One region of the Providencia sp. Marseille-Q8014 genome, then DNA from elsewhere that is predicted to be linked to it. Evidence: predicted binding sites of a transcription regulator. Region 1 holds the regulator's gene; the other holds the start of a gene.
What was found. The regulator PhoB, encoded in region 1, activates phosphate uptake and scavenging genes when phosphate is short. The targets are predictions, from matches to a motif close to CTGTCATAAAACTGNCNNAT.
Positions count from the first base shown of each region.

Region 2: the regulator PhoB is predicted to act here: its motif matches at 3,326-3,345, upstream of phoA (alkaline phosphatase).

Region 1 covers NZ_CBCOPT010000001.1:803,346-809,085, reverse strand. Annotated here, with positions in the region: gene brnQ (branched-chain amino acid transport system II carrier protein) at 1-697, opposite strand, end outside; gene phoR (phosphate regulon sensor histidine kinase PhoR) at 1,406-2,719, opposite strand; gene phoB (phosphate regulon transcriptional regulator PhoB) at 2,741-3,430, opposite strand; gene sbcD (exonuclease subunit SbcD) at 3,747-4,964, shown strand; gene ACWPW6_RS03415 (AAA family ATPase) at 4,961-5,740, shown strand, end outside.
Region 2 covers NZ_CBCOPT010000001.1:683,114-688,853, reverse strand. Annotated here, with positions in the region: gene ACWPW6_RS02935 (Na/Pi cotransporter family protein) at 1-1,402, opposite strand, end outside; gene phoA (alkaline phosphatase) at 1,813-3,252, opposite strand; gene ACWPW6_RS02925 (alpha/beta hydrolase-fold protein) at 3,442-5,019, opposite strand; gene ACWPW6_RS02920 (DUF3156 family protein) at 5,081-5,686, opposite strand; gene ACWPW6_RS02915 (APC family permease) at 5,661-5,740, opposite strand, start outside.

The DNA.
Region 1 (5,740 bases):
CTGCCCACATGGTATAGCGCGTCAACAACGACGAATTCTCAATGCCGCGTGAACGGGCTGCATTAACGATAACGATACCGAACACCATTGCACCCAATGTGTCCATCGTTAGATAACCGTTAATGAAACCATTCGAAAATGCCATCTCTCGATATTCATCCGTTGATGGTATTGGTTGACCCGCTGGCCACAATACTGCCGCAACCCCTAAAATGGCCAAAGCAAGCATTTTGACCGGTGCCAATATATGCCCAACACTATCTAATAACTTGCCTGGATACAGTGAAATACCAATAACTAAAACAAAGTAAATTGCGCTGTAAATCAATAATGAGATGTCAGATTCACCACCCAATAATGGTGCAATACCCACTTTATAAGACACTGTAGCAGTACGTGGCGTGGCAAATAAAGGTCCCACAGAGAGGTAAGCGACAACCGCTAGCAATAAGCCTGCTGTTTTTCCTACTGGAGTACTCAGTGCCTCAATGCCCCCTCCAACTTTGGCTAATGCCACGACCGTTAAAACGGGGAGACCGACACCTGTAACAAGGAACCCTAATGCAGCCGTCCAAACTTGTTCACCTGCTTGTAAACCAACCATAGGCGGAAATATGATATTTCCAGCCCCCACAAAAAGCGCAAAGGTCATAAAACCTAAAGCAAGAATATCTCTGGATGTTAAACGATGAGCCATATTTTATGTTGAATCTATGTAACAATGTTAATAAATATAGAGTCACTAATAAGTAACTCTTTGAATTATAAGTGGCGGTATAGAATTCTAATTAACAAGATGATAAACAATACAATCTGTATGTTTTATCACATCAGGCAAGATTAAAAATCAAAAAACAGAAAAAATCGCCAATAACTGGCTACAAGTAAAACTTTTATAGGGAAAAAAGGCAAGAGCAAAGCGAAAAACAAGAATAAAACTCTAAAGTATTTTTTATAACTAGTGATTACTGTCAGTAAAGTAACAATATGCGCTATATGATTTGAATAAAAAACAACCAATAAACACTCAACTCTCCTTCGAGTTTAATGATATCTAATTCGAGATTGCTAGATAAAAATAGGCATTTCTGTAGTAATTGAGTATGTTTTTAATATAAATCAATGGAATATAGAAACATTGCCTCATATACCGAAAGAACGCCTAATATATAAAGACTGGCTTTCTAGAGTACAAGAACAGTAAAAGCGGCTGTATGCCGCTTCAGACGGCTGACAAACCTATGATGTTTGGCGACAAGTCGAGTAGGTTTTGAAAATAAACGAGGAAATCAATTTATTGATTTTCGGCTGATAACACAAAGCGGAAAAAACTACGTTTTTATCCCACTTTGTCAACAACCTCAAGCGGCTGTATGCCGCTTTTAGTCGGGTAATCATGACCTCTTTATGCTGTTTTATTCGCCTTTTTATCTACGACAATTAACACTGGCGGTAAGGTAAATGAGAATTCACTCCCCTTGCCTAACTGACTGGTTATCACTAACTGGCTGTTATGATGCTGCAAAGCATGCTTAACGATAGCAAGACCTAACCCCGTCCCCCCACCAGTTTGGCGAGACCTCGCTTTATCAACACGATAAAAACGTTCCGTTAAGCGAGGAATATGCTCTGCGGGGATCCCTGCACCATTATCTGTCACACTAAAGCGCGCGCCATTATGTGTTTTTTGCCAACCTACACGAATTGTCGTCCCTTCCGGTGTGTGCATAATGGCATTATAGACAAGGTTCGCTACTGCACTACGTAATTGCTCTTCATTACCATAAACACGTAACTTTTCATCCACTGAAAATACCAATTGCTGTCGGCCTTGGCTTAAACTTATCGCCTCCTGCTCTATCATTTTTAAAATGACCGGAATATTCACTTGTTCATCTAAATTGATATGAGGCGCGACTTCAATACGAGATAATTGCAGTAATTGTTTCACTAAATTATCCATCCGATGTGCTTGCTCTTGCATCACCATCAAGGCTTTTTTATTTGCCGGAGAAGTATTTTCTTGGTCTTCCAATACTTCAAGATACCCTTGAATGACTGTCAACGGTGTCCGTAGCTCATGACTAACGTTCGCAAAGAAATCTCTACGCGATTTTTCTAAGCGACGCTTTTCAGTGACATCACGAGCCACCATTAGGAGCTGGTCTTCGCTATAAGGCAAGATACGAAATTCGACAATAGCGCCACTGTTTAACTCTATCGTTAACGCTTGTTCATAATTTTGTAACGTGAAATACCGACTAAAGTCAGGATAGCGCAATAAATTAAAAATAGGTTGCCCGCTATCTTCCGGCCAACGAAAACCTAATAGGTGCTGGGCATGCCGATTACACCAAAAAATGTTACCTTCAAGAGTCATCATCACAACCGCATCCGGTAAAGACTCTGCCCCACTGCGAAAGCGTTTAATCAATTGGCCTAATTCACGACGGCGTTTACGGTTTCGTTGTTGAAGTTGGTAGATGCCATAAAATATGGGTTCCCATCCCCCTTTGCCATCAGGTGGAAGCATACTGCGATCAAGCCATAACCAATATGAAAGCTTCATCAGGTTATAGCTATGCCAAATTAAGGCCGCCGCCAATGAAATCACTAAAAGCCATGCTAGATGGCCGATGAAAATAGACAATATTAAGGCTGGTAAGATAAATAAAAACAGCCCCCAAACTAGCTGCTTCCATGATAAGCGTTCAAGCAAACTGGAATCTCCTGTTATTTCTCAGTAGCGCACTGAAAAGCGATAGCCAGTGCCACGAACCGTTTGAACCATTTTATCATGTCCTTCCGTCTCTAATGCTTTTCTGAGACGACGAATATGAACATCAACCGTTCTATCTTCAACATACACATTCGCCCCCCACACATAATTAAGTAACTGTTCACGGCTATATACGCGTTCGGGGTGAGTCATAAAGAAATGCAATAATTTATATTCCGTTGGCCCCATATCAATAGGCACATCGTTACTGCTAACGCGGTGAGACGTTGGGTCGAGTGTTAACCCATTCATTTCAATAATATCTTCAGTCGCCATTGGCGAAATACGGCGTAAAATGGCTTTTACTCGCGCGACTAACTCTTTAGGCGAAAAAGGCTTGATTAGATAGTCATCTGCACCAACTTCCAATCCCTTTACGCGATCTTCTTCTTCTCCCCTTGCTGTTAGCATCATCACAGGAACATCGCGAGTATCACTGTCACGTTTCATGTGCTTAATCACTTGAATACCGGATCCGCCAGGGATCATCCAATCCAATAGAACTAGGTCAGGTAATGGGTCAACCAACTGCGCAATCGCGGAATCATAATCATCAGCTTCAATAGACTGAAAACCATTCTGCTCCAGTACAAAACAAACCATTTCTCGGATGGGCGCTTCATCTTCAACAACTAGAATGCGTCTTGCCATGATTAATCCTGTAAATAAGAAGAGATTATTAAAAGTGAAACCATTATGCGTCACTTTTATGACAGAATTATGAATCCCGTCATCCAATGACACGACTCTTTTCTATATTAGTGGTAAATTGTCATTTTAGTGAAATAAACTTGTCATACATAATGCCGTGAATGGATTTATCTTCATACGGCATCATCATCTACTGGGCAATATGCCTAACACCTCTTCCCACTCAATTCGCTATTTGTTCTGATATTGCCATTAACGACCTCTAATAAGGTATACTCATCATCGCAACTCTATCAAGCAGCAGGAATCAGCCCTTATGCGTATCATTCATACCTCCGACTGGCACCTTGGCCAATATTTTTTCACCAAAAACCGAGCTGTTGAGCATCAACACTTTTTAACTTGGCTGATTGAGCAAGTTAAACAATACCAAGTGAATGCCGTGATCGTTGCCGGAGATATTTTTGACACAGGCTCCCCGCCTAGCTATGCGAGAGAACTTTACAACCAATTCGTTGTGTCACTCCAACAAACTGGCTGCCAGCTAGTCATACTGAGTGGTAATCATGATTCCGTTTCGGTCTTAAACGAAACCAGCTCGTTGCTTGCGTATTTAAATACCCAGGTTGTCACCTCTGGCAGCCATCCACAGGTGATCACCTTAAAAAATGCACAAGGCCAACCTGGGGCACTACTTTGTGCCATTCCTTTTCTACGACCAAGAGATATTCAATTGAGCGTGGCAGGACAAAGCAGCGAAGAAAAACAGCTATCACTACAGACCGCGATTAGCGAGTATTACCAAAATAGCTATCAACTAGCAGTACAACAACGGGCATCACTCGGATTAGATATCCCTATTATTGCCACTGGCCACCTAACGGTTGTCGGCGCCGAAGTGTCCGATTCTGTGCGCGATATCTATATTGGTAGCTTGGATGCATTCCCTTCCGGCGCATTTCCTCCTGCTGATTACATCGCATTAGGGCATATTCACCGCCCACAAACGATTGGGGGACAGCAACATATCCGTTACTCTGGCTCTCCTATTGCTCTAAGTTTTGATGAGGCTCAGCAACAAAAAAGTGTCTGTATGGTGGAGTTTGACGGCCATCAAATCTCACAAATTTGTCAACTCCCTATTCCTCTATTTCAGCCACTACAAACATTAAAAGGCTCACTTGCTGACATTGAAAAGCAATTAAAGACATTAAAACATACGCCTGACACCCCACCTATTTGGTTAGATATTGAAGTCGCATCGCAAGACTATCTTGCGGATATCCAACAACGTATAGAGGTCTTAGTCAAGGATTTACCTGTTGAGGTGGTTTTATTACGCCGTGCGCGTAAACAACAAGGTCAGTCTGTGACGATAGCTAATGAAACCTTAAATGAGCTCACTGTAGAAGAGGTTTTTTTACGTCGTTTAGCAGAGGAAGCGTTGGACGATAAAGAGAAGGAACAACGCCTATTATTACTCTTTAGGCAATCCTGCGAAGCACTACGCGCTGAATTAGAGGGAGACGCATGAAAATCTTGAGCTTACGTTTAAAAAATATTAACTCCCTTAAAGGCGAATGGAAAATAGACTTTACCCAAGAACCGTTTGCTAGTCAGGGACTGTTTGCGATTACTGGCCCAACAGGGGCAGGCAAAACAACATTGCTGGATGCTATTTGTTTGGCGCTCTACCATCAAACGCCTCGCTTGAGCACTTTATCTGCCAGCCAAAACGAACTCATGACACGTCATACTGGTGACTGCTTGGCTGAGGTTGAATTTGAAGTAAAAGGTATTGCTTATCGCGCATTTTGGAGTCAACGCCGAGCGGGTAATAAACCTGAAGGTAAGCTGCAATCTCCAAAAGCGGAGTTAGCAACTAGCGATGACGGTAAAATTATTGCTGAGAAAATCAGTGAGGTAAGAGAAAAAATCATTCAGGTGACAGGACTCGATTTTGAACGTTTTACCAAATCGATCTTATTATCACAGGGTGATTTTGCCGCCTTCTTAAATGCTAGCGAAAAAGAACGCGCTGACTTATTAGAAGAGATCACAGGAACCGAGATTTATAGCCAAGTGTCCAGCTATATCTACCGTCAGCATAAGCAAGTTAAACATGATTTAGAGCTGTTAAAAACTCGCGCACAAAGCATTCATTTACTTACCGAGAGTGAACATCAAGCATTCGTCGCCCAGCAAACGCATTTGGCTAGCCAAGAAAGCCAGCTAAATGATACACGCGCCCAATATCAACAGGCCTTATATTGGCAGCAACGTCGGCAACAATTAGCGGCGCGTTTGAGC
Region 2 (5,740 bases), 120 kb from region 1:
CAATATCGGCTGAAACAAAAACAGACATCCCTAAATTTAAATTAGCTTGCAATCGCTCAAGTAATGAATTCAATTCTTTATAGCCTTCATGAGAAAATGAGCGACGATTATCAATGGACTTTTTGACTAGCTCCGATGTCATGCGATGGATGATAGTCGAAGATTGCTGTAAATTGAAAGCGGTATCAATAATTTCAGCCCAACGCCTTGAATCTTCTTCACTCAATTCACTTTGTTGTAATTGTGCGAGATACAGTTTAATGCTGCTATGTAGCATATCCACTTCTTCTTCCAAGCGGCTGATTTCCCTTTTTTGCTCCTTATTGCCATTCAAGACATCGGTAAAGCGCTGTAACATCACGCCCAGCACATCTCCCATACGCAATGTTTCTCGTACAGCATTGGCGATAGCAAGTGAGGGGGTTTCTAATGCGCTTTTATCTAAATAACGAGGTGCTATTTCTTGCGCCATTGACGGAACAATAGGGATTAATTTATTACATAGCCTCGCCATTGGACCCACAAAGGGTAGCATGACTAAACAGCGAGCTAAGTTATAAAAGACGTGAAAATAGATCACGATTTCGGCTTCATTAAAGCCGTAGTGGCTAATCCATTGTGCAATGGGTTTAACCCAAGGTAGCACGACGGCACAACCAATTAATTTGAATAGTAAGCTCCCAAGGACAACTTGCCGCGAGATCTCATTTTGTCCGCGGCTACTCATCATCGCGAGTAAACCACTACCTATATTGGAGCCAATGACAATACTTAAACTAATGTAGAGTGGTACTAAGCCTGTCGCACTCAACGTGGCTGTTAATAGTACAGCCGCTAAACTGGAGTAGCTCACCATAGCAAATAGTGCGCCCACCAGCAGCGCTAAAACCACATCGCCACTCAACGAGGTAAAGATAGCTTTCACTGCGTCAGCATGAGTAATCGGCTCTGCCGATGCCACAATTAACTGTAGTGCAAGTAAAATTAAGCCTAACCCAATACCAACGCGCCCAATTTGACCCGCCCTATTTTTCTTCTGGCTCAAAAAGGTTGATACCCCGACCAGAATTAACAGAGGCGATAACCAAGAGAGATCAAAAGTTAACACCCTCGCCATTAACGCCGTCCCGACATCGGCACCAAGCATAATAACCATTGCAGGCGTTAATGAAATTAGCCCCTGAGAAACAAAAGAGATCACAAGTAATGCTGTTGCATTACTGCTTTGAACTAATGCGGTGACCCCTACACCAGAAAGAAAGGCGCTTGTTCTTCGATTGACGCTTTTCCCTAAAATTCGGCGTAGATCAGCACCAAAAACCCGCATAATACCGGTACGGACAATATGAGTCCCCCAAACCAGCAATGCGACAGATGATAAAAGATGTAAAAGTGCCAGCATTGAAACCCTATGACGTGATATTTGTTATAGTTAAGACAATGGTGATAAAAACTATATGAGTGTTTTTTAGCGGAAGAAAATAGCCTTCCTCACTCTTGATGGATGAGCTAATTAGATAACTAAAAACATTATCTTATTAAATGAAATCGTACAATCATACCTTGTTTTTATTGTTTTTCAAAAAGTTAACAACAAATTACTCAGTCGTTGTATTGGTGATAGAGCCGTTTAATCTCTCATAATCAGCTCAAACGAACTCAAACACCTAATAATTTTTTATACCTGAATCGATGAATTAACGCAAAACAGTTAATGTAAGAGAGCGTAAATCGAGGGAAAGAAGATAAGACAACAAATAAAAAAACCCTCTACAACTTCCTATCATAGAGGGTTTAGCTTACAGGGTTGGTTTATTGTTTCAATCCCATGGCATCACGCATGGTAAAGAACAAATCGGTTTGGTCAGTCAATCCCATGACGTTAGCAGCATGTGGGCCATATGCTGCAACGCGTAATTGAGTGCCAGTATGCTCCTGCGACTCCGTTTCAGAGTTACCGTAGTTAACGACCATGACGGAACCATCTTTTGTAATCAGAGCTTGAGTCAAGCCAGGTGCTTTAACGCCTTGAGGAACAATTTGGCTAGAGTGAGCATGGTCAGCTGTCACAATAATTAGTGTGTCCCCATGTTTTTTCGCAAACTCTAAACCAACCTGTACGGCCTCATCCAATGCCACTGTTTCACCAATTTGACCACATGGATTCGCGCTATGATTCTTTTTATCGATGGAAGCACTCTCAACCTGTAAGAAGAAACCATTAGGGTTAACTTCTAATAACTCGATCGCTTTTTTAGTCATTTGAGCCAACGTTGGCGCATTTGGATCTAACTTAGAATTCGGTTTACACTCAAGCGGCGGGTTATCAATATTGCCATGATATGTCGCTTTAGGGCCTTCCCAAGCAACAGCCATATTACCGTCATGGAATAGACCTAAAACAGGTTTGTCTTGGTTAGCAACAGTGACTGCATCTAAGGATTTCGCATCACGAACAATATTAAAGCCACGTTCCTTTGCTTGCTCTTCTAAGGTTTTACCTTGGTAATCACCCGCTTTTGCAACTTGTTTAAAGCTCTTCGCACCACCCCCTAACGTGACATCCGCGCGGGTCACCAGTAGTTGCTCAGTGATTGAACCACGACCACCATTCTCTAAGGCATTGGTTGCACATTTTTCAGACGTTTCTTCAGGTCCATAACATTTACGACCTGTCACATGAGAAAATTGTGCAGCAGGTGTCGCGTCTTGCAACTCAGAAGTCGTAACATTACCAGTCGCTTTACCATTACGTTTAGCAATCTCAAGTAAGGTTTCATGGTCTTTACCGAATACATCGACACCTAAGGCGCCATTATAGGTTTTTACACCAGTAGACCATGCCGTTGCAGAAGCAGATGAGTCGGTAACATAGTCAGGTTTTTGTGTTTTTTTACTTAATGCATAGTGAGTATATTGACCCGTGATAGGCAATGCATCAATGCCTTTAAAGAAACCACCTGCGCCTTCTGCATAGTTACGTGCGACGGTAATTTCAGAGTCGCCCATACCATCACCAATAAACAGAATCACGTTTTTCGCTTGCTCGTTATGAAGCGCAGATTTCATAATATCTGTTTGTTCTTGGGTTAAACGACGAGCACCACCAAATTGGGTAACATCACCTTGTGCAGCTCGGTGTTGTAAAGCAGCATCATCTTTAGACGTGGATGCGGAGGCGGGAATAATACTACCAAAAACTATTGAACTTACTGCTACAGCTAGAATCGATTTCATGCAATGATTCATCATAATCATTTCCTTGCCAATAAAAGAAGTTAAATATGTAATTGCTTCAAATAATGACTGGCATGCTAATCCTGCTAGATGACAGTTGAATGACGCTTTTGTGTCGAAAAGAAGACGATTGCCATAATATGCAAAAAAAGCAGTCCAATAAAGACTGCTTTTTGCATTTTCTATCACTAATAGATGACATTATTATTTCGGTGGTTCAGCCATCAAATAACGAGTCCCTTGATATAAGGTTTCACACCAAGAAACATAATCATGGCCACTCGGAAGCTCTTCGGCCTCCACTTGATACCCTTTATGCTTTAACACATCCAATAATCGATAATGATTTTGGATTATCCCACCCCAACTACCACGCTGTTCGAATAACCCTGCCTCAAGATAAAAACGTAACGGTTTTTTCGACATTTGTTCGATTTCGCGGATTAGCCATTCAGGATCTTTGCCTTTAGGTGCCCACCAATAAGAACCGGACATACTGAGGACATTCCCGAATAATTCAGGATGTGACAGAGCATTCCAAGTCGCCCCCAAACCACCATAACTCGACCCTGCAATAATGGTGGATTTTGCAGGCGCTTGAATACCTTTGGTTGCTAAAACAGGCATAAGCTCTTTAGCAAGCATAGCAGGGAACTCAGCGTTTGGTGGTAGCTCCACATTTCTGCGCTCAGAGCTAATGCTATCGACAAATACCACATACATCGGTGGTATGGCTCCTTCTGACATCCACTTATCAAAAAATTCAGCCATTTTGTATGTTTGTAGATAGATTTGCCCATCTAACAAAACGAATACGGCAGGTTGCTTCATGGCCGCCTTAGGGCGATACACATAAATTTGTCGATCATTATTCAGCACATTGCTGTGGAAGCTAAATGATGTCAATTGACCATTAAGTTGATGACCTTCTATCTGAGCAAAGTGACATTGACGTTTTTCGGGTGATAGTGACAATAATGAAAAACGATTATAGCGATCATTTAGCAGTGATGGGATCGCCTGTGCGTTGAAAGGATCCGCTTGTGCTGTTGCTAGAATTGCCTTGCGCTGCGCAAACCCACCTTCTGTCACTTTTGGCACATCTGGCGCAATTTTATATTGCGATAACGTATCATTCGGCACGATAAAAGTGCGGTACCAAATATCCGTATTCGGTATATGAGCCATGGTCTCATGGTTACCTGAAGGGGCACCTAAAATATAAGCATTCGCTTTTGCTCCACGCCATAAAAAAGTGACTTTCTGCTGCCCTTTCTTATACTCCTCAACGAGCGGGATGCCCTGCTCTTTCACCTCTCGCCAAAAAGCATCTGTCGTTTTCTCCTTCAGGTGTTTATCAATCAATGCCTGTAACTTAGGGCTATCAATTTTATTTTCTGCCTCAATCGCCAAAGGCTGGTAATTCGATAAGTTGAATTTAAGATTCCATGGCTGAGCAGGGGCGCCCTGTAAATTGAGATAATATTGCCCCTGAGCAGGGACAATATAAGAGACGGAGTGAGGCTCTGCGTGTGGCATTTTTTGCAGCAGTACACGGATTGGTGTTTTAGTACTGTCAGTAAGTACGATATCTGAGATCCCATCCCCCTCTTGGCGGATATACTGTTTATCAGAAATTTCAACGAATAAACAGCTATGACCTTCACTATCATGAATACCCTGAATAGAAGAAGATAATTCATCTAAACGAATACACTCCGATACCGCCGCCATCGCAGATGACGAAAATAAAATACAACCAATTAAAGGTAACGATTTCACATCAACTTCCATTGAGAGCTAATTTAATAGCGAACATTACTATCAAATTAATATTTCAAACTCAATGATTGAGATAATGTTTTTCCATAAATTGGTGGAACAATTGCAACACACTCAATAAACGATGCCTTTGTTCCGGCGTTAAACGTAAATAGCGGCGTGTTGCAGGAATTCGGCACACCAGCTCTGAAGCGGTAAAAGGTTCTATCTCACAAGACCAAACACCATTACGAATATGCAAATGACAATCATTAAAATCGAGCTCGGCTAACGTTTGCGAAATGATCGGATACTGTTGCAATAAACTAATGAGTTTTTGCCCTTCTTCATCTTTAGAGACAAAGTGAATATGTTTACGGCGTAAACTCCCCGTGGTTTTCACCGAAATCTGTGCATTGATAGCCTCACCACAATGCCCAGTCACAGAAAAGCGGCTAAATACAATAAAAGCCATAAATAACGTTTTAACGCGTTCTGTCACTTGAACAGTCAGTTCACCGTGTGGATGTATCAGGAGCTCCCCCGGAGCTCCCCATTCACATTGATACGGTAAAATATCACGCTCTAGTCTATTCAGTGTTAAGCCTTGTTGATAGCCAGCGGGTAGACGTTTTTTACTTAAACGTTGCCAAATAGAGCATTTAGGCGAGGTTGCGTAATGGTTCAACTTTCACCCCCTTCAACTCTTCTTCGGTAAATGTACTGGATAACACCTGCTCAA